DNA from 4 places in the Paenibacillus sp. FSL H7-0350 genome. Region 4 is predicted to be linked to each of the others. Evidence: riboswitches for the same ligand, from Rfam matches in the RefSeq annotation. Region 4 holds a riboswitch; each other region holds the start of a gene.

Region 1 (5,669 bases), 3.5 Mb from region 4:
GCGAATTGATCCGCAGCTGGCTGTACCTCTGCGCAGTAATGATGTGATTCTGCAGACGATGTCCAAAGGAATTGTCATCATCATTCTGATCTTCTCCCTGTATCTGTTCTTTGCAGGTCATAATCATCCGGGGGGAGGCTTCATTGGCGCATTGATGACTTCCGCAGCGCTTATACTGATAACCATCGCTTTTGGCATGGATCAGATTCGTAAAGTGTTTCCTGTAAACTACCGCCTGCTCACGGCAGCAGGGCTCATGCTGGCTATTCTTACAGCTTCAGGCTCATTTCTCTTTGGTGTCCCTTTTCTGAGTCATTCCTTCGGACACTTCCATCTTCCTATCCTTGGAGATGTCGAACTGGCAACAGCTGTGCTATTTGACTTAGGCGTCTATTTAGCAGTGGTAGGAGTTGCGATGAACATTATTTTAACGATTGGAGGGGATAAAAGATGGAACTAGTAATGGCGATAGCAATAGGCATTCTGTTTACTATAGGGGTGTACCTGATTTTGTCCAAAATCCTCCTGCGGGTTGTCCTGGGAACCTCCTTACTGACGCATGGTGTACATCTGCTGCTTCTGACCATGGCCGGACTCAAGCGGGGGGCAGCTCCTGTGCTGGGTAATGAGGAGACTTATGTCGACCCGCTGCCGCAGGCTCTGATCCTGACCTCTATCGTGATCAGCTTCGGCGTAACTGCCTTCTATTTCGTGCTTGCTTACCGCTCTTATCAGGCCTTAGGTACGGATGAAATCGACAGTATCAAGGAGGTCAAAGAATGAATAACCTTCTGGTTCTGCCTATTCTGATTCCGTTATGTACAGCGGTGATTCTGATTCTATTCAAAGAGCAGATACGCCTTCAGCGGGGGATTAGCGTAGTTAGCGGTATCCTTACTATCCTTAGTACAGCCTTGCTGGTTACACGTGTACATGCTGATGGCATTATGACCTTACAAATGGGAGGGTGGGTCCCCCCTTACGGGATTGTATTTGTTGGAGATATGTTCGCTTTACTAATGGTGATGATGGCTTCCATCGTAAGCTTCGCCATATTGCTCTATTCCTTCAGCAGCATTGGAGAGCAGAGGGAGCGGTATTATTATTATACTTTCTTTCATTTTTTGCTGGTCGGGGTATACGGCTCTTTCCTTACGGGAGATATTTTCAACTTGTTCGTCTTCTTTGAGGTGATGCTGATTTCTTCATATGCCCTTATCTCCCTTGGAGGGACCAAGCTGCAGTTACGGGAGACAGCGAAATACCTGCTGATCAATATTGTGTCGTCAACGTTGTTTGTAGCAGCTGTAGCGTATCTGTATGCGGCAGTAGGGACGCTGAATATGGCGCATTTGTCACAGCGTATTGCTGAAGCGGGGCAAGGCGGTATATTGAACGTAATTGCTGTGCTTTTTTTAATCGTCTTCTCCTTAAAAGCGGGGCTGTTCCTGTTCTATTGGCTCCCGGGATCGTACGGCGCACCGCCTTCGGCGATCAGGGCACTATTTGGTGCTCTTCTTACCAAAGTAGGACTATATGCCATTATCCGCACGTTCACCCTGATGTTTGTGAATGATACCAGTCTCACGCATAGTTTGATCGCCTGGATGGCTGCGGCAACCATGATTCTGGGCAGCATAGGGGCAGTGGCCTACAAGGATATCCCTCGGATTCTTAATTATAATGTCATTATTAGTGTCGGATTTGTGGCTTTCGGGCTTGCTGCAGGTACCGGGGATTCGCTGAACGGAGTCATCTTCTATCTGCTTCACGATATGCTGGCTAAAGGGCTCCTGTTTATACTGGGCGGATTAATCATCTCCGCAGCAGGAACAGATCGTTTGAGTGGAATGGGAGGCATGATTAAGAAATACCCGCTCCTGGGCTGGATGTTCTTTATATTGACCCTTGCTCTGGTGGGGATTCCGCCGCTGAGCGGTTTTGCCGGAAAGCTGCTGATCATCCGCGGAGCTTTGGATGCCGGTATGCTGACACTGTCTCTTATCGGTCTCGGCTCAAGCTTTATGGTGCTGTATTCCTTAATCAAGATGTTCAGGCTGGCCTTCTGGGGAAATGAACCTGAGAGAGAACTGCCTGCTGTGAACCTGAAGAGAGCTTCTGCTGTCGCCGCTGCACTGCTTGTGCTTGTCATTGCAATGGGTATTGGAGCAGATGCTCTATATGCCTATGTAGCACAGGCCGGAGAGGTTCTGGCTTCACCTGCGGAATACATTCAAGCCATACTGAAGGAGTAGATATAATGACTCTACAATTCTTGTTTAATCTGTTAGTTGCTTTATTGTGGATGGCAATCAATAATAGCAGCTCCGGCGCCACTTTTCTTATCGGGTTTCTGCTCGGCATAGGGATGCTGCTGTTATTCAGAAGATCCAAGCCCCAGGCCCGGCCATTTTATTTAAAACGTCTATGGTCCATATTGAAGCTGCTGCTGATCTTTATCCGCGAATTGACCATCTCGAACTTTGTGGTGATTTATCATATTCTTCGTCCGAAGCTGGCGATCCGCCCTGGAATATTCGCCTATGAGACAGCCTTAACCTCAGCCTGGGAAGTTACACTGTTGTCTTGTCTGATATGTCTGACTCCTGGCACGCTAACTCTCGACGTGTCAAGGGATGGGAAGACCTTATATATTCATGCTATTGACATCAAAGATGCTGAGGAAATGGTGAAGCAGATCCGGGGGAATTTCGAACAAGTGATCATGGAGGTGACCCGCTGATGGTCTCCGTACTATTAACTACCGCATTGACCATTCTGGGAATGGCCATACTCGCGTGCCTGTACCGGCTTCTGAAAGGACCTACCCGTTCGGATAGGGTGGCGGCCCTAGATACGATAGGCATTCATGTACTGGCTATGATTACTGTCATTAGTATGCTGCTGGATACCCGCAATTTTCTTGAGGTAATTCTGGTTATCGGTATTCTGACGTTTATTGGAACCACTGCACTCGCAAGGTATATCGAACGTGGGGTTGTTGTGGAAGAAGGAGGGGAACTGCATGACAGGTGAGTTGTTTAGCTCGATTCTAGTAGTGCTGGGCGCCATTTTTTGCGGCATTAGTGCCTTTGGTCTGATCCGGCTGCCCGATGTCTATCTGCGTTCACATGCGGCCACCAAAAGTGCAACGTTCGGGGTGTTATGTTTATTGGGCGGCGGCTTCCTTTACTTTTGGTTCAAAGATGGAGAGATCAGTGTCAAGCTGCTGCTGGCGATTCTTTTTGTATTCATCACTTCACCGGTCGCAGGCCATCTAAATGGCCGGGCGGCCTACCGTTCGGGCGTTCCCTTGTGGAAAAACAGCATACAAGACGATCTGCTTACCCATACGGAAAGAAGTAAGGAGCAATCTGAGAAATGATATTTGCCGCTGAATTCCTGTAAAGGAAACGGGGGAACCAAAAGTTCCGGGGTGAATCTCGAGAATATCGAGTAGGGCTACTCAGGTCCGAATCCGTCAGCTAACCCCGTAAGCGTTCATGAGAGGGGAATCCTGCAGTGCCTATTGTTGATGTCAACGGAACAACCTTGTATTATGAGATATCGGGTAGCGGTCTGCCCATCGTTTTTATCCATGATTATTCGACCTCCCACCATCTTTTTGAACCACAGGCGGAATATTTCAGTAAGCGCGCGAAAGTAATTGTCTATGATCTAAGAGGAAACGGGCTGTCGGGGAAGATGAATGTTGAGATTGGCCGGATCTTAGACACTCAAGTTGAGGATCTAAAGGCATTATTAGATAAACTGGATGTAGAAAAGATTGTAATTGTAGCCTGCTCCACTGGAGCTATACTTGCCCAGAAGTTCGCCTATCTGTTCCCTGAGCGGGTGATTACCATGATTTGGGTGGATAGTTATTTTCAAGGTGATTACTCTGCTAGTGGAAGTAAGTTGAAAGAAGCGTTGCAGTTCTGTGCCTGGATTTCTCATTATCTCCCTGCTGAAATGTTTATCAAGCCTTTACGTATCACCTATCACCGGTGGCTCTTGGCTTACCATATCTTGAGAAAAGAGCTTATGCATAAACGGACGACAGAATGGATTAAGCAACGCATGGCGTTGAAGTATTCGGACGGTTACGGGTTTGCGCTGCGGCTGCAAATTCCGGTGCTGATCGTGTCAGGTAATCACAATGAGCGGGTGTTAGAGCAAGTTAAAAAAACAGCGGCTAAGTATCCCAAAGCTCATTTAGCGATCATCGAGAATGCCATGTATCCTAGTCACCTATGTCAACCGCAATTATTTAACCGGCTTTTGCTCGATTATCTAAAGGACCAACAGTGTTTTCAACAAGAGCTACCTGGCTGATGCTCTCACTGGACACACAGCCTTGAAGGTGACGCAGCGCTGTTTATTTACGAAAAGAATCATTACAGGAGCCAGTGATATGTTTAAAAAAAGGTGCCTTTGGTTTACTCGAAAACTCAGTCTAACCTCATCAAGAATTATTCTTTTAGGTTTTGCTGTAACCATCATTCTGGGGACAATTATGTTGTCCTTACCGGTATCTTCATCCACCGGAACTAGTGTGGGATGGCTAAATGCATTGTTTACCTCAACTTCAGCTGTGTGTGTCACTGGACTGGTGGTGCTGGATACAGGAACCGACTTCTCCAACTTTGGACAAATCATTATCCTGCTCCTCATTCAAATCGGAGGATTAGGATTCATGACGTTCAGTGTTCTAATTGCCGTAATTCTGGGGAAGAAGATTGGGCTGAAGGAGCGTTTACTCATCCAACAATCTTCGAACTCCATTGAAACACAAGGGGTCGTCCGGTTATCACTAAGCATTGTGCTGATCTCATTTATCTTCGAAACTCTTGGGGCATTGTTGTTGACCGTCCGGTGGGCAAATGACCTGGGTGTTGCCAAAGCCTTATATTATGGAATTTTCCATTCCATCTCGGCCTTTAATAACGCAGGTTTTTCATTATGGTCGGATAGTCTGAGCCGGTATGTCGGTGATCCGTTAGTCAATATTGTCATTTCATTTTTATTTATCATTGGTGGAATTGGATTTATTGTGATTCTGGATCTATACCGCAAGAGAAGCTGGAAGGCTCTGTCTTTTCACACAAAAATCGTGCTAATCACTTCAGGAGTGCTTTGTTTTGCAGGGTTTCTGGTCATATTTGTGTTTGAGCTTTTTAATACCAGAACATTTGGTACACTCACATGGGGGGAAAGAATCTGGGGTGGATATTTCCAGGGAGTGGTTACCCGCACAGCGGGGTTCAACTCCATTGATATTGGTGCGATGTTACCGGCGTCCCAGTTCTTTATGATCTTTCTGATGTTCATAGGAGCTTCATCAGGCTCGACAGGCGGGGGGATCAAGACGACCACCTTTGCGGTACTCATATTAAGCATCTTCTCAACCATCAAGGGGAATGCTGATGTGCAGCTGCTAAAAAAACGGATACCTCAAGATCTTATTTTCAGATCATTGGCTGTAATGACCATCTCCTTAGGCCTTGTTCTTGGAGCAACCTTTTTATTAACAATTACTGAATATACCCGCCATACGGATATTCTTGCTCTTTTATTTGAAGCTACATCAGCCTTTGGAACCGTGGGCATGTCCATGGGCTTAACCCCTGATCTGTCACCGATTGGTAAATGTATCATCATAGTTATAA
Region 2 (5,669 bases), 3.4 Mb from region 4:
GCGGCTGTAAATCCTCATATATGTTGTCAATATTCATTCTTCATACTCCTAACTCTATGAACAAGGTAATGGTGGTGCTCATCGCCGGGCCATCACGGCTTCAGCAACCACAACTTTAACAACGAACAGGCTCCCTTGTCAATGACAGGAGCCTGTTAAGAAGCTGCATATAGCAATATTATGCTTCGAAATTCCTAATTATACCCTATTTGACAGCCGCCGTGCTCTCGGAACGGAATTCCACCCGCCGTGCGGACCGTTCCTCCTCCTTCATCCGGGGACAGGTATAACACAGCCGCCCGCCCTCAGTCCTGTAATACATGCAGCAGCGGTTACGCATCTGAACCGTCTGCTGCGGGTCCGCGAGCGATTCGATTCTCCGCACCTTCACCTGGAACGGATTCCGCGGCATCCCGAATACGGCAGCAGGCAGCTCATCCTTCAGATAGGCGTAATCCTCCTCCAGCCGGCGTAGCTGGAGCGGATCTGTAAGCTCAGCAGCAAAGGCTTCCGCATAATAATTGAATTTGGTCGGCATCTGTCCCCAGATCTCCCCAAGCGAAAGGCCACTCACCTGTGAAGCCATGCGGATCAGCGGCACGGCTGTGCTCTGGTAGAAGCTGGTGAGCACCTCATTGCGCCAGGCCTTCCGTTCAGGCTCATCCGCAGGAGCTTGTCCCATCCCCCATTCACGAAGCGAGAAGGCAACACGGCAGTAGCCGTCTGCCGGAACGAGATGCAGCTGAAGGTTCCGTAAGCTGAAGTCCGGTACACATAGGTAGCCGGTCACGGAATACTGGACCGCGAGTGCAATAATGCTCAGATAACCACCGAAATACGCACCGGCCGCTTTATCGTCAAGCGCCTTCATCAGCGGCCGGTAAGCCTCCATGAAGGTCCTCATCCCCGCCTCTTCTGCCAGTTCTGCAACGGCGAAGGAATACACGGCTCCTTCGGGTACCTTAGCATGGAGATCGAACTTGGAACTATATTCTTGCCTCAGGAATTCATTCATGTTCCTCTCCTACAGCCCGGCAACTTTGTACGCAGCCAGCTCGTAAGGCAGACAGAGCGGCACACCTGTACGCGGATCAGGCACAATATCCGCCTCAATGCCGAATACCTCACGCAGCACTGCCGGTGTCATTACCTCATTCGGAGCGCCTTCACTGATCACATTGCCGGATTTGATCGCTACCATGTGCTGCGCGTAACGGGAGGCATGGTTCAAATCATGGACAACCATAATGATCGTCCGGCCTTCCTGCTCATTCAGCTTCTGCAGCAGCTGAAGCACCTCCAGCTGATGGGCCATATCCAGGAAAGTCGTCGGCTCATCAAGGAACAGAATCTCCGTCTGCTGTGCCAGCGCCATAGCGATCCAGGCCCGCTGCCGTTGTCCGCCGGAGAGCCGGTCAATCGGCCGGTCACGGAATTCATTCATACCGGTCAATTCAATCGCCTCGGCAATAATGCTGCGGTCTTCAGGCGTCAGGCTGCCGAAGCCCTTCTGATGCGGATACCGGCCGTACCCTACCAGCTCAGATACCGTTAAGCCGTCCGGGGCAGTAGGATTCTGCGGCAGAATCGCCAACTGGCGGGCCACCTCTTTGGTAGACAGATTATGAATGGACTTCCCGTCCAGCATGACATTCCCGCTCTTAGGCTTCATGATCCGGGCCATCGTCTTCAGAATCGTGGACTTCCCGGAGCCGTTCGCTCCGACGAGCGCCGTAATCTTCCCTGTCGGAAGCGACAGATTCAGCCCCTTTACAATCATTGTCTCCGCATATCCGATGCTCAGCTGCTCTGTATTTAAACGTTCCGACATGATAACACTCCTCGTATAAATGTAATGGAGCAAGGCTCCTCTATTATAAATATGGCTATGAAACAGACAAGCTCAATTATTGCTTATAGATTGATGATATTGATTCTCATTATCTCTGTCAACTAAAACGTAAAAACGGCCGCCTCCGCATGAAGCAGAAACAGCCGTCTTTCTATAATCTTCTATATTATTTATGCAGATGGAAAGGAACCGTGGCGATGACAATATCCTTCTGATTCATCAGATAAGAGCGGATGAACAAGCTGGTCTGATTATGCAGCACCGCCTGCCACCAATGCTTGGTAACGAATTGCGGAATCAGGACGGTAATATGATCCGTTGAAGAGGTCTTCCACTCTACTGTATCGATGAATTTCACCAGCGGGCGGATAATACTGCGGTAGCGGGAGCGCAGTACGATCAGGCGTACTCCGGGGTTCCACTCCTCCCACTTCTGCTCCATCTTGTGAATCTCTTCTTCATCAAAGCCTACATATACAGCGACCACATTATCAGTCAATGACTTCGCATAGCTGATCGAATGTAGTACTGCGCGGGTCACACCGGCGACCGGAACGACTACGGTGCTTCCTTTGATACAAGGCTTATCGGTAGCGGGACAGATCCGCAGCTGATCGGCAATATTCATATAATGGCGGTGAATCCGGTGGAACACGATAATGACGACCGGCAGGAAGATGAAGGCCATCCACACGCTGGAGAATTTGGTGATAATGAAGATCATGGTGATCGTTAACGTGGTGAGCATCCCGACCGTATTCACGGCGAACTTGCTCTGCCAGCCTTGCGGCTTCGTTCTGTACCATTGGACCATCATTCCTAGCTGCGACAGCGTGAACGGAATGAATACCCCTACTGCATATAATGGAATGAGTCCTTCCGTATTCCCGTGAAATGCAGCTACGAGCACTGCCGACATGACGCCGAGGAAAATAATGCCGTTGGAGAAGCCAAGCCGGTCGCCGCGCACCATGAAGGCATGGGGCAGATATTTGTCTTTGGCGAACATGAACGCCAGCAGCGGGAAGGCCGAGTAAGCCGTATTGGCTGCCAGGAACAGGATAACCGCCGTAATCCCCTGAATGAAGAAGTACAGCCCGCCACGGCCGAAGGTAGACTCGGTAATCTGTGAGACCACGGTGGCCTTCTCATCGGGCATGATGCCGTACCAGTAAGCCAGCAGCGTAATGCCTGTGAACATAGCTCCGAGAATGAGGCCCATGAGCATCAGCGTTTTGGCTGCATTTTTCTCCGCCGGCGCTTTGAAGTTAGGAATGGCATTGGAGACCGCCTCTACCCCGGTTAGGGCCGAACAACCGGAGCTGAATGCCTTCAGCAGCAGGAACATACTGACATTGGAGACTGCCGTACCAATCTCAGGAACGTGTGCATGAGCCCCGCCGGTTGCATATTTGAAGATCCCTGCGATAATCAGCACGAAGATGGAGACGACGAACAGATAGACCGGGATGGCGATGAACGAAGCCGATTCGGTCACCCCGCGCAGATTAACAATCGTTAAGAGTACGATAACAGATACCGCTATGAGGACACTATGATTATGCAGATTTGGAAAAGCTGAAGTGATCGCGTCCGTCCCCGCCGAGGCGCTTACCGCCACCGTCAGAATGTAATCCACCAGCAGCGAGCCGCCAGCCAGAAGCCCAGTATGCACTCCAAGATTGGTTTTGGCTACAATATAAGCTCCTCCGCCCTGCGGATAAGCGAATATCGTCTGCCGATAGGACAGAATCAGAATAGCCAGCAAGCCCAGTACGGCTAATGCAATTGGCAAGGAGTACCAGATGGCGGTGAACCCGGCGGCCACCAGTACGATTAGAATTTGTTCTGTTCCGTAGGCTACAGACGAGAGCGCATCAGAAGACAGGACAGCCAGTGCTTTCACCTTGGATAACTTTTCATGATCGAGTTCGTTCGACTTCATCGGACGCCCGATCAATAGTCGTTTTACCTTGCTTACCATTGTAGTAACAGTTCCTCTCTTGGTTAAGTTGAAAATGGGGTTTCCCTGCGCTGTTTTCATAAGTGGATTTCATAAATGCAGGCACCAAAATAAGCATACGGAAATGATCCGCATGCCTAATGTGCATGGTCATTATCCCACTAGTGGCTTACGAGGTTAGCTGGCGGATTCGGACTGTGGTAGCCCTACGGTTACAGCCCTTGCGGCCTGCTCCGATTCACCCCTTTTGGCCTTGGCCAAAGTGTGGTTCCCCCGTTTTTCCTTCCGGAAAATTCAGCGCATATTCAACTTCTCACAAGGACTAATATTAAGCTACAATACGTCTTCCGTAAAGCGTGGAAACAAATGAAAAAAGAATGAAAAGCACTCAAAACAACCAAATTCATCATCCGGTATGTCTTGATCTTTCATTCTCTTTCATTATCCCTTTATGGCGTGATTTTACAGGGTTTTTGTATATTATTTTTCGCTAAAATTAAGGGGATTCTCTTCTCTTCCTTCTGCCCGTCAGCTTCTTACTCTGCAGTCTCCTCTTTCCGTCCTGTCCAGAGCAGAATGGAGATTAAGACAAAGGCTATAAGTGCAAGCAGAGGGATCGTAACAAATCCGAACCAATTCAGATAATCCTTGTTGCACGGTACGCCGATGGTGCAGGGAAGCACCTTGCTGAGCGCCGGAATTTTCTGCTCTGCATAATGATAAATAGAGATACAGCCGCCGATCAGACTAAGGGGAAGCACATAAGGAATGATCCGCTTGTCCGCCCGGTAGGTGGCGATCCCCAGCAAGAACAGCTGCGGGTACATGAAGATCCGCTGGAACCAGCACAGCTTGCACGGCTCGTAATGCAGGACCTCACTGAGATACAGGCTTCCCGCTACAGCCACCACACAGACGAACCAGGCCAAGTAGAGACAATTACGCCGGCAGAAGGTAGAGAAGGCTGTCATTGGGCAGCTCCCGCTGCTGCTGTAGCTGCTTGAATCTGAGCGTCAATCTCCTCCATATTGAAAGGCTCCTTCACCTTGATGCCGTTCACGAACAAGGAAGGTGTATTCGTTACGCCCGCATCCGTGCCAAGCTGAATATCCCGGTCCAGCTCCTTCGCATAGGTGCGGTCGTCAATATCCTTGCGCAGCAGGTCATAATCGACCGGCAGCCCCAGCTGCTTGGCGAGACTCACCATGAAGTCAGGCGTAGCCCACTCCTTATCTTCATTCCCCTGGTTGGCATAGATCGCATCGAAGTATTTCCAGAACGCTTCCTGGTTCTGATGATACACCGATAGCGCTGCCAGGGAGGCCGTTCTGGAATCCTTGCCGATGAAGGCCAGATTCACGAAATAGAAGGCTGCTTTATTCTGATCTACATAACCCTGAACGATCTGCGGTTTGATCACACCGGTGAACTGGGCGCAAGCCGGACATTTGAAATCGCCGAATTCCACAATTTTAACCGGAGCATCCTCCTTGCCAAGCCGCATCATTTCGCTGTAATTGAAGGCAACCGGCTTACTGTCTGTACCGGCAGGAGAAGAGTCCTTCGAAGCAAGTATGAATAAGCCTACAAAAATAATAACGACGATAGCCACCGTACTCACGATCAGAATTCTCGTTTTCTGCTTCTGCTGTTCCTGCTCTGCCCTGCGCTTCTCCTGCTTGCTCATTTGGGGAGCCATGACATTGTTCTTTTTTGTTTTGCTCAAAGAGAGTTCCTTTCCGTCCTCAGGACTGTCGTGATAAAAGAATAGTTACTTTCAAATTATATAATGTTAACTCTCTTGTTGGCAATCGCTGCTTATACGGCTTCGTTCTCCTCTGCTGACTCCCCGCC
Region 3 (5,669 bases), 560 kb from region 4:
AAAGGCATGGTGGGATTCTGTAGTCATGCTCCAATCGGCAGGAACAGTTTGTGTATGTGCGCCAAAAAAGCGTATATTCCAATCAATGCGCGGCAGCAGCAGCGTCTGTGCACCTGTGTGATACCTATTCATATGTTCCAATTTGCAGCACCTGCCTTTGATTTGGGTAAATCTAGCCGTAATCATCCCATCGCTTAAGTACGTTAGTAGTTATTATAATATACATAGGCAATAGAAAAAGGGTAAAAAATATGGCTAAACAGCGAAGGGAAGCAAATAAATGACGAAGATTAATAATCCAATAATCCCTGGAATGGCACCAGATCCCTCTATTATTAGAGTGGATGATGTGTATTATATTGCGACATCCACGTTTCATTGGAATCCCGGCATTCAAATTTTCAAGTCAACCGATTTAGCGAACTGGGAGCTGACGGCCTTTGCCCTGAATAAAGGTGAAGTGAATCTAAGAGGCACTAATACTCCAGCCGGGATCTGGGCACCGCATCTATCCTATGATTCTTCTACAAACCGGTACTGGTTAGCCTATTCGCATATGTTGAACATGGCAGGCCGTGAATTTAACTCGGATTCCTATGTCATGTGGGCAGAAGATATCCATGGACCCTGGTCGGAGCCTATCTATCTGACATCCATCGGTTTCGATCCGGCGCTGTTTCATGATGAAGACGGCAAACACTATGTGTCCATTCTTGAATGGGAGACCCGTGAAGGGTATCAGGCGCCTGGACATATTGTGATCGCTGAATTTGATTTGAATGAGGGGAAGATCGCTGGACAATGGCACCGGGTGACGCAAGGATTCACCAGCCGCGGCTGTGCTGAAGCACCGCAGATCTATAAATATAGAGATATGTACTATCTACTATTAGCTGCTGGCGGAACGGGATATGCTCATGGTGTTGAGCTGGGACGTGCGGAGAATATTTTTGGCCCCTATGAACCGCATCCGTCGGGAGAGCCCATTATCACCTCCTCGCCGCGCCATCTATTCTCACTGGGTAATCCGGATGCCGGGCATTTTGAGATGTATAATCCAGGCTCAATCATGCAAAAAGCAGGTCACGGCTCATTAGTTCAAACCCAAACAGGCGAATGGTACATTGCCCATCTAATGTCACGGCCTGTGGAAGGAACGCTTTTAAACCCATTAGGCCGTGAAACCTCGATCCAAAAAATGCATTGGACAGTAGACGGCTGGCTGGAAATGAAGGATGGATCGAATGTAGCCAAAATGGAAGTTGAGGGGTTAACAGGTGTTGAATTAGAGGGGGACAGGCTCTCTCATGATGTATTCGATGATTTTAACCAGGAGCACTATGATATTCATTTTCTGACTCCATACCGGGACCAGCAAGCAGCATGGGTGAATACGGTTGAACGTCCGGGTTACTTACGCATTCATGGAGAGAATTCTTTCTTCTCGCAGATTAATCCGGCGATGTTGGCCACGCGTGCAACCTCCCTTCATTATGAAGTTCAAACCAAGGTGGAATTTCATCCCGATCATTATTCGGAAACGGCGGGGATGGGGCTATACTATGATTCGAATAATTGGCTGTATGTTCACTTGACCCACTCCGAATCAGAGGGCACCGTTCTATCTGTGCTGCAGGCCAAGCTGGGGGAACGTATTGAATTGGTCCACAATTACATTCCAGTCCCTGAAGACACAGCGGAGCTCAAGCTGATCTATCATTCAGGCATCGCGAGTATCCTTTACCGCTTCGGGGATAACGGGGATTGGCAAGCTTTTGCAGAGAATATCGATGCTCTCTATCTGTCGGATGAAGGCGTGAACGGGGAGCCGGGGGAGATTGGCGGATTTACAGGCTTGTTCAATTTCATCGGCTCCGTGGATGCCCACCAGCATGACTCCTACGCTGATTTTGAGTACTATAGAGTTAAGAATTACTAACAGGAGTGGTGAATGGTTGTGAAGAAAAGTAGACAAACCCCCGTGCTGGTCGCGGTCTCTATCCTGCTCATTATTGTCAGCAGCCTGATCCCCTCGGCTCAGTCGGCTTGGCTGGGGGCGTTACAGACTCTTATGCTGGGAGCCGGATTGCTCGGCTGCTGTATAGCTTTTTGGCGGTTTGCCAAGGGCGGTAAGGGTGGTAAGGGCAAGAGCTGAGTTCTATGTACTGAACGGTTGGCGAAGACAGGATCGATGCATCGGATGGTTGAGCTATGTAAGGTGAGCCAAGCACTGCATGGATGCTGGTGCTGAGAATCAAGGACTAAGTCGCGGCGGATGCTGCGGCTTTTTTTGATAGAATCTATATGTTTTGGGATCCCCGCAAAGTACCTGAGTCATTTATCGAAGCTAAAGCCCCACTTTGAGGGGTCATTTTGTTTTGTAGGGGGACCCAGAGGCCCTTATTTTGTGAAAAAGACCGATTCTCTCCCCTTTGCGGACAGAGAGGACGTTAAAGGGCTGTGTGGAGAGGGAAATGAGGCGGAATAGGTTAATTAAGCGCCTCTCAGTCCGCATGGCCTTCGGAATGGTCCCATTTGCCGAAATAGGGGATCTGTAGTCCGCATGGCTCACCATCCATCACCTTCTTCGACATCCGTACCCTAATCCCGCCACATCCAACTCGTTCCGCGGCTCTCATTCCTATAGCCCGCGTATCCCGCGTTATACCCAGTCTCATCCCGCCGAAGGACGATGGACCGCAGGCAAGGCAGAATGGGCGGCTGCCATCTGTTCGCGTATTCCTCTAAGCCGGGCCTTCAGCTCGGGGATGCTGCAATCCAGGATCTGGCTGATGTCGGGCAGGGGGAGCTGGATGCCGTACCATAAGGCACAGGCAACGTGATCGTCCCAATTAAGCAGGGCAGCAGCGCAGCGGCTATGATCCCGGGCGAGCACAGTACATTGGCGGATGCACTCTCTGTAGGCAGCCGCAGCAGCGCTGTCCCCTGAGAGGCTGCTCTTCAGCCATAGTGGATGGAGTGCCACGAAGGTGGCGGTGGTTGCTTGCTCGGCGCGGGCGCCTGTTTCCAGCAGAAGGCAGCTTAGCGCATAGACGGGACTGCTATATTGCCGGGTGTAGTGGTTGAATCCGGCAGCAGCAGCTGCCGTGGGCGATAAGGGGTCAGGCATGTGGTCACGTTCCTTTCTGAATCTATACTGTGCAATTCATTCCAGCGCGCAAAAAACCGCAGGCAGAGGAGGACCTCTGCCTGCGGTTGTGGATAACAGGCGTAAGACGCCTGGCACAAAAGCGTGGCGGATCAGGGCTCTCTCCTTACGCTTACGAGGTTAGCTGTCGGATTCGGACGGTGAGAGTCGCCCTACCTGCCGGAGACCTGCGCGTGGCATTCTCCTTCGGATTCACCCCAAGTCGGCCTGACGGCCGGATGGTTCCCCCGTTTTCCACATGACGGAAATTCAGCGTGCATGCATTGCTTGTTTTCATGAATGCATTCATTTGCTTTCAACACGAATCATACTCTTTTCGGAGGGGGTTTGTAAAAATGGAAAAGAGTGCTATTCGCCTTTTTTTCAGCAAATGGCTGAATGGCTGTGCATAGGGAAGCTAAAACACCTATATGTAGCAGATTATCTGCCATTTATCTCGCTCAAGCGCTGTTTTTTATTTTTGGCAGAGATCACCACCACAGCGGAACCTTCTGATTCTTCCAGGCAATGATCCGCTTCACCTCACGAACGGTTCCTGTTGTAATCTCATAGTCGCTGCGCTGCGCTGCATGAAGGTCCAGGAAGTGCAGCATCCCTCCATAAGTCCCAACAGCCAGCAGCGTCTCATCCGGATTGATAGCTAACCCTGAAATAGTGCTTCCGGCATAATAACGCCACAGCTCCCGCCCCTCTGCATCAATGAGCCTTAAGTAGCCATAAGCGTCGCCAATGACAACACCCTCTTTCAGCGCTGCCGCTGCATACACCCGGGCTTCCTCGTTAACAAGCGGATATTCCTGGTCTGCCGGGAGTTTTCCTGCTACCACATCTTCAAGGGGAACGGCAAGGGTAACGCCATTATAGAAGTGGCAGGCATTGAACCATACGCTATGCTGGTCCTTCGTAAATATAGTATAGTGCGGGTAACTGGATTCCGGATTGAATAAGTGAACCTGCCCTGAAGTTATGTCATATAAAAGATGATCACTGCCCTGGCTGCCATAGGAAATCCATCTTCCATCCGGAGAGACGGCACCATGCGGCATGTCAATTTCAATGTGCTCTATCTCATCTGCTTTATATTCTTCGAGATCAGGATGCAGCAGATTCACCTCCCAGGGCTTCTCCTCCGATTGCTGGACCAGGAAAATTCCCTGGCTCATAACAAGCAATAACGCCCCGCCCCCGTTAAAAGGAATGACCTGCTCCAAGGGTAACGCCTGGTCCAGGCTGTCTATGTCCAAGACGGGAAAGTCCGGGTCCAGCGCTTGAATCGTTCCATTCAGCTCACGCCATGAGAGGGTTGCTACAACTGTGCCCTGAAGTGTGCTGTTCATGGATTGCATAATGGTAATCCCCTGAGTTCCGGCGAGCGCATAGAACTGATTATCAGGTGATGCCCCAACCAGGCTAAACTCGCCGAATACGGAAATAACATCCTTATGTACAACCACAACTGCATTCTTCTCCCAGGGGGTACCGGTGCTGAATACCACAGCATCATCACTGATGAAATGGATACCGCGAATCGCCTGCATCTCCTTCTGAAAGTGGCCGGAGAGCGGCCACGTTGCCGCCGGCAATTGCGCCCGCAGCTCAGCCATCTCACCGTGCTCATTAGCTCCTCGAATCATCTTATAGATTTTGGCGGCGAGGGTCCCGCGTGTATCCTCTGCGGGTTCATTTCCCGCTTTGTCCCAGCCTTCAGTCAGTCCTTTATGTACGAATTGGTTAACGTCGCCCGCATAACGCTGCCCTTCTTCACGCCATTTGGCAGCCTGCTCATTTTGTAGCCAGTTCAATTGATCAGTCCTCCTGTTCCAGATATATATAAATATACATATTTTACATCAATGAATCGCAAAAAAAGGTGCTGCTCCTGTTGAGAGAACAGCACCTTTGTGTATATTACAGAACAGCAGCATCCATAAGCTCTTGAAGCTCAGGAAGATTGAAGCCCTTGACTGCCCGGTCCCCGGATACAGTGACTGGAATGCCCATGAAGCCCAGCTTCTCCACTTCCTCCTGATAGACCGAGCTTGTCATCACATCCCGCACCTCGAAGGGAATGCCTTTGCTCTCCAGCAACTGCTTGACCTGATTGCATTCGCTGCAGCCGGAGGTCGAATAGACAATTACGTTCGCGCTCATTGCTCCACTGCTTCCTTTATCGCTTTTTGGGTAATCTTCCAGTGTGAGGTGTTCCAGCGGACTTCGCTGTCCTCCAGCAGGAAGATTTGCGGGGATTCATGCTTGATTCCGAAATCCTCAGCAATCTGATTGGAGACAGGACGGTCTTCGATCACATGGACAACGGCTGCAGGAGTATCTGAATGCTGTGCATAGGCCTGGAATTCTTCGTTGGCCTTGGCGCTGATCGGACAGGTGGTGCTGTGCTTGAAGAGCAGTTTTTTGCCAGGCTGCCCGATATATTGCTCTAGTTCTTCCTTAGTGTGAATTTGTTGAATAGACATCGGAGGATCACCTTCCTGGGTAAGAG
Region 4 (5,669 bases):
GTGTATATCCGGGGCAAGCTGGTGCTGAAGGATATGGAACGCATCGCCGGAACCAAGAATATGGACGCCATCCTCGCCGCCTATGCCCGCAAATACCGCTTCCAGCATCCGTCCACCGCCGACTTCCAAAAGGTTGTGGAGAAAGTGACCAAGCAATCCTGGCAGACTTATTTTGAGCGTTTTGTCTATAGCGGGGGTGCACCCGACTTCGCAGTTGATGATATCAGGCTCACGGTCGGACGGGACAACGGCGACGGCGGGGGGATCCGCTATAACGCTGTGGTCGATGTAAGCAATAAGGGCAGCCTGTACCCTGATGTTCCCGTGAAATTCACCTTCGCAGACGGGTACACTGTGCAGCAATACTGGAATGACGAGGGTAAGGCTACCTCCTTTGAGTTAGCGTATAAAGCTCCGCTGGTCTCCGCAGAGATCGATCCGGGGCATTCCATTCTGCTGGAGAGCAGGCATCTTAATAATTTCAAAATGGCGGAGCTTGAGCCGCGCACACTCTCCCGCTGGACGCTTAGCGCATCTACTCTGCTTGAAACCCTGCTCGGAACTCTTGTCTGGTGAGGTGAAGGAATGGTGAAAAGTTCAATTGCCCGCGGTTGGATCAGCATGAAAGAACAGTTCTATATATTGATTCTGCTATTTATCTACCGGCTGTTCTGGGGTTATTTCCTGTACAAATTCATTAAAAGTGCGGTTGTCCCCGTCCTGCTACGCTACCCGGATGCGAATGCCGGCGGCAGCGGAATAGGCAGGCTGCTGTATTATATCGAGGGGCAGACTGCGCTGCGCACCGACCCCGCCGTCCAGCACTGGCTGTGGATGCTGCTGGCGCTGACAGTGCTAAGGCTGCTGCTGACTCCCTTTATCCGTGCAGGGCTGCTGCACGAGCTTCATCAGGAGCGCGACGGAGCGCGGGGACTGTTCTTTTTCCCGGGAATGAGAAAATATGGGCTGCCGGTGCTGGCGTTCAGCCTGGCCGAATGGGCACTAACCCTCCTGCCGCTCTATTGGCTGCTTCCACGCATGTACCGTCATCTGCTCAGCGGCGTTCTCGATGTTCAGCTCCTGCTCAAGCTTGTGCCCTGTGTGCTGGGCTGGCTGCTCTATCTATTCCTTGTCCGCAAGCTTCTGCTCTATATGCAATTCGGCTATACCGCAGGTACCGGCATGTTCTCCTCGCTGCTAATCTGCCTGAAGGTGTTGATGCCTTCGATCGGTATTTCCGTCATTCTGGGGGCGGGAAGCCTGGCCGTAATTCTGCTCTGTAGCGCCTCTGCTCTGTTCTATCCCGGATTGCCGGCACTTATGCTCCGCCAGGCAGCTCCGCTGCCCTCCACGCTGTTCAATATGTGGGGAATCGCTGCCCAGTACCACCTCTGGTCCAGTAAATCATTTCCACAATAATAAGCTGCTACAGCGGCATACTAAAAAGAGTCACAGCCCCTCATCAGGGAGCAGGACTCTTTTTTGCTTGAAGAGAAGGACAAAAGCATTTGCAAAAGGGTAAATCGTCTGATACAATGATGCCTGTACCACTAGTAACAAAGTTGTAATCTTTCAAACAGAATCTTCCGTATCTATTGCAATTTAATCAATGTCGATAAGTCACTGTTCTGGTGCATAAAACGCCGAATTCCCTGCACCGGGAAGTGGGGGAACCATATTTTGGGTGAATTGATCTCGCTTTAGAGGGGTCATAGGGGAACCTTCTACCGAATCCTTAAGCTAACCTCGCAGGCCCTGGAAGGAGTACATCTTTTGATTAGACAGAATTTCAAGAAAAAATGCACCGCAGCGGCGCTGGGTCTTGTGATGGTATTCACACTCGGAGCGGGCAGTGCCTTCGCAGATTCCAAAATGGATACTGTGATTTCAAAAACCATTGGAACGTCGTATAAAACCGGGGGCACAACCACCAGCGGCTTCGACTGTTCCGGATTTACCAAGTATGTGTTCAAGAATGTCGGGCTTACCTTGCCCCGTACATCCAAAGCACAGTACAAAGTTGGAACAACAATATCCAAGAGCAATCTACGCTCCGGAGATCTCGTGTTCTTCAATACTCTGGGTAACGGAGTTTCCCATGTCGGTATTTATGTTGGAAACGGGAAGTTCGCACAGTCCTCCAGTTCACGTGGTGTAACCATCAGTTCGATGAGCCAGTCTTACTGGGCCAACCGCTACGTTGGCGCCAAAAGAGTAATGAGCACAACAGCCTACCAAGCTGTCGCTTACGATTGAACTTTTGAAGCATACCCCGAATATTTCATCCTCTAACAACTAAATGTAACTTATACGAGCCCGGGATGATTATTGCCGTAATCATTTCCGGGTTTTTCCTTTTCCTTATTCTACCTTTTACCCGAATCCACAGCCTTGAAACAGCATTTTATTGCAAAAACAAAGAAAAAATCATATAAAACAACCCCGGCGCATAGATATGAGTCTTTCGAAAGGGCTATAACTCTAAAAAACAGCAAAAAAGATGGATTAATATGTTATAAGTGATTGCCAAGCGCCTTAGTCTTTGTTACAATTATCGCAGTGAGCTTTTAGTAACATTTTTGTAATTATTGAATCGCTTTTAACAAAGGTTTTGTCATGTATTGAATGAACCGCTAATCCTAATCAACAGTCGTGCCGAGTTCCCTAATGAATTAGGGAAACGGGGGAACCACTTTGGGTGAATTGACCTCCTATTCTAAGAGGGGTCATAGGGGACCTTCAACCGAACCCTTAAGCTAACCTCGTAGGCATTGGAAGGGGTATTTACTTTTGAAGAAGAAGCTAGCAGCCGCAGTACTAAGCTTGTCCATTATCTTCACAATCGGAGCAGGAAGCGCTTTCGCGGATTCCAAAATGGATAAAGTGATCGACAAAGCCATCGGAACCAAATACGTATCCGGCGGTACATCAACTAACGGGTTTGATTGCTCCGGATTTACAATGTATGTTTTTGATAAGATCGGCATTAACCTGCCCCATCAATCCGGCTCTCAGTACCAGATGGGTACTGACGTGTCCCTTGACGAGATGAGACCAGGCGATCTTGTATTCTTCAATACAAGCGGTAAGGGCATATCCCATGTAGGTATCTATGTTGGTGACGGCGAATTCGCCCATGCCTCTTCCTCACGCGGTGTAACCATCAGTTCGCTGAGTGACAGCTATTACGTCAACCGCTACGTTGGCGCCAAACGAATCATGAGTACAGATGCCTACAAGACTGTAGCTTCGGATTCCCAAGACAACGATGATGTACAATAATTCTTTGTAACCTACGCTCTTTTCCAAGATTTTTGCCGAAATCTTGGAGAAGGGCTTTTTTTTGTCTATAAAATTACTTACCCGTCTCTATATTTGTAAAACACCGATTCTGTACTTTCAGAAAATAATTATTGGCGTTTGTCAAGTTTCTGCATTTCCGCAAGGAATTTGCGTCGAAACTGGCTGTTTTTGTATATAATTAATAGAAGAACAAGTGGAAACGGCTTTTCCGTCCTTTAAAAGCAGTTTCGGCTGGAAGGAGGCCTCCCGTAATGATTAGCTCCCCGTTAACCTTTTATGTGGTGCCTATGGAACCGCAGCATGCCGCTGAGATCTGTGAGTGGAGCTACAAGCCTCCGTATAATATTTACGGCTGGATGTCCTGGGAGCAGATGCAGGCGCTGGGCGTGGAGTTCGGAGACCCGCAGCTTCGCAGTGAGCAATATGTATCTGTAGTGAACGGACAGGGGGATCTGTGCGGCTTCGCCCAGCTCTTTCCGATGGAGGGGGTAGTCCGGCTTGGTGTCGGAATGCGGCCCGAGCTGTGCGGCCATGGAATGGGGCATCTGTTCATGAAGGCTATTGTGCAGGCAGCACGGGCGCGATACCCGGAGCGTGAGATCGACCTGGAGGTGCTGACCTGGAACCAGCGCGCCATCCGCGCTTACCAGAAATGCGGATTCACTATAACGGATACCTATGAACGCCGCACCCCGACCGGCAATAAGCCTTTTTATTGCATGGTCTATGAGGAATAGCACTGGAGACAGATTGATTTGCAAAAAAATGGATCGTTTGTGTTCATTTTTTTGACACAAATACTATGATAACGCTTCACCATCCGCTATAATGGAGTCAGCAGCTTACATGGAGGGACGGATGCAGATGCAGAAATGGATCATGAGCGGTTTGTTTTTTGCCGCCTGTGCCTTTGCAGTAATCTTAATGTTTACCTTACCCGGTAAATCCGAGGTGGCGGAGCAGAACAAGCCGACCATGCCGGAGGTTGTGCTGGACGCTGCTGGCGCAGAAGCTACAGTGAAGGCCAATTGTATCTCCTGCCACGGTGACCAGCTTCAGGGCGGGGCGGGACCCAGCCTGCAGCAGGAAGGCGCTTCGCATGACGCGCCGCAGATCTACAGCATAGTCACCAAGGGCCGCGGACAGATGCCTTCCTTCAAAGACAGGCTGGCCCCTGAAGAGATTGCGAATGTAGCCCTATGGCTGGCCGAGAAGAAATAATCCGCAACCTGTACAAACACCATGCTCTTCATTTCAAATGTATAATGCCCGTGACGAGGATAACGAATGATCCTTGCACGGGCATTTCTATTGATCAGATATTCCTATTGTCTCCATAGGAGCCTTGTCCTCTAGCGGGTCTTCTCAAATGCCTCATTAAATTCATGCGCCTGGCGGAGATCAAGCTTCTCCACATCTGCAGCCAGCCGCAGAACAACCGTCTTGTAATCAATGGTGATATGCGGGTGATGGTCAAAGGCCTCCGAAATTGCCGCTACCTCATCCACAAAAGCAATTCCCTTCATATATTCACTGAACATATATTTGCGCACCAGCCTATCCCTCTCCAGCTTCCAGCCCTCAAGCTTGCCGATCTGCTCCTGAAGTTGTTCCTCAGTTAATTGCAATTCGTTTCCTCCCTTGCTAAGTTAACGGTTCCTTAATCCTTCTTGCCTTCAAATAAAACATCCCTCAGCTTCTGAAAGTCCAAGGGATGTGCCAGGCTAAAGATTTTTGATTAAATGTATTCTGACATCCCGGCAATTAGTACTCCACTTCCAATTTTAACATGGCTGGATGCCCGGGACAAACCCGCTGCCGCATTTCCCCCCTGTTTTATACAAGAACGACCGAAGCCAGATCCTCATCGCCCAGCAGAATATTAATGCGGTGTGTTTCTTTATCGTACATTACAACTCCGCTGCCCACCTGAATGACCGGCTCGTTGCCCAGCGCGTAGAACAGGTCTTCCGCAAGCGCCTCCCAGACCTCCTGCCTTGATTCCTCCGGCAGATTTGTCCACTCTTCAGGCTCCATTTCAAAAAAAATGTACCCGTCTGCAATCCGTCCAACGGCTCCTGTCAGTTCAACCAGAATTTCACCGTAATCTCTGCCATGCTTAACTCCCACATCAATCACTCCGTTTTCTTCGCTGATGAATAATAACCTACCTTATCTATTATAGCCGAAAAAATCACTTCACAAAAAAGGGAATGATGTCGATAAAGAAGAATATACGTGATTTGGTTACGAACAGAGTGTTCTCCCGCGGTTCAAGGACGAAATACGCGGTTAGTCGATCACTTCTTAATTCTCATGGACGAGGTGTATAAATGGAAATCTCAACAATTCTAGGCCTGGTTTTT

Evidence for each region. Region 4 has a riboswitch for cyclic di-AMP ahead of NYE24_RS20655 (C40 family peptidase). Riboswitches for the same ligand answer to the same signal wherever they lie in the genome.
Region 1: another riboswitch for cyclic di-AMP. It lies ahead of NYE24_RS04390 (alpha/beta hydrolase); the one in region 4 lies ahead of NYE24_RS20655 (C40 family peptidase).
Region 2: another riboswitch for cyclic di-AMP. It lies ahead of NYE24_RS05015 (APC family permease); the one in region 4 lies ahead of NYE24_RS20655 (C40 family peptidase).
Region 3: another riboswitch for cyclic di-AMP. It lies ahead of NYE24_RS23135 (hypothetical protein); the one in region 4 lies ahead of NYE24_RS20655 (C40 family peptidase).

What each region holds. Positions count from the first base shown of each region.
Region 1 is NZ_CP151972.1:948,009-953,677, forward strand. It holds gene NYE24_RS04360 (Na+/H+ antiporter subunit A) at 1-460, shown strand, start outside; gene NYE24_RS04365 (Na(+)/H(+) antiporter subunit C) at 451-783, shown strand; gene NYE24_RS04370 (Na+/H+ antiporter subunit D) at 780-2,255, shown strand; gene NYE24_RS04375 (Na+/H+ antiporter subunit E) at 2,261-2,743, shown strand; gene NYE24_RS04380 (Na(+)/H(+) antiporter subunit F1) at 2,743-3,036, shown strand; gene mnhG (monovalent cation/H(+) antiporter subunit G) at 3,026-3,385, shown strand; cyclic di-AMP (ydaO/yuaA leader) riboswitch at 3,383-3,515, shown strand; gene NYE24_RS04390 (alpha/beta hydrolase) at 3,523-4,335, shown strand; gene NYE24_RS04395 (TrkH family potassium uptake protein) at 4,415-5,669, shown strand, end outside.
Region 2 is NZ_CP151972.1:1,078,319-1,083,987, forward strand. It holds gene murB (UDP-N-acetylmuramate dehydrogenase) at 1-37, opposite strand, end outside; gene NYE24_RS05005 ((2Fe-2S)-binding protein) at 206-1,015, opposite strand; gene NYE24_RS05010 (ABC transporter ATP-binding protein) at 1,025-1,831, opposite strand; gene NYE24_RS05015 (APC family permease) at 2,019-3,836, opposite strand; cyclic di-AMP (ydaO/yuaA leader) riboswitch at 3,966-4,125, opposite strand; gene NYE24_RS05020 (disulfide oxidoreductase) at 4,352-4,786, opposite strand; gene NYE24_RS05025 (DsbA family protein) at 4,783-5,541, opposite strand; gene NYE24_RS05030 (ATP-binding protein) at 5,634-5,669, opposite strand, start outside.
Region 3 is NZ_CP151972.1:5,059,892-5,065,560, forward strand. It holds gene NYE24_RS23120 (AraC family transcriptional regulator) at 1-132, opposite strand, end outside; gene NYE24_RS23125 (family 43 glycosylhydrolase) at 281-1,939, shown strand; gene NYE24_RS23130 (hypothetical protein) at 1,958-2,155, shown strand; gene NYE24_RS23135 (hypothetical protein) at 2,675-3,130, opposite strand; cyclic di-AMP (ydaO/yuaA leader) riboswitch at 3,265-3,434, opposite strand; gene NYE24_RS23140 (hypothetical protein) at 3,640-4,971, opposite strand; gene NYE24_RS23145 (glutaredoxin family protein) at 5,078-5,320, opposite strand; gene ytxJ (bacillithiol system redox-active protein YtxJ) at 5,317-5,643, opposite strand.
Region 4 is NZ_CP151972.1:4,494,948-4,500,616, reverse strand. It holds gene NYE24_RS20670 (M1 family metallopeptidase) at 1-576, shown strand, start outside; gene NYE24_RS20665 (hypothetical protein) at 586-1,419, shown strand; cyclic di-AMP (ydaO/yuaA leader) riboswitch at 1,632-1,770, shown strand; gene NYE24_RS20660 (C40 family peptidase) at 1,828-2,256, shown strand; cyclic di-AMP (ydaO/yuaA leader) riboswitch at 2,644-2,786, shown strand; gene NYE24_RS20655 (C40 family peptidase) at 2,791-3,282, shown strand; gene NYE24_RS20650 (GNAT family protein) at 3,555-4,040, shown strand; gene NYE24_RS20645 (cytochrome c) at 4,168-4,524, shown strand; gene NYE24_RS20640 (4a-hydroxytetrahydrobiopterin dehydratase) at 4,656-4,931, opposite strand; gene NYE24_RS20635 (hypothetical protein) at 5,140-5,433, opposite strand; gene motA (flagellar motor stator protein MotA) at 5,637-5,669, shown strand, end outside.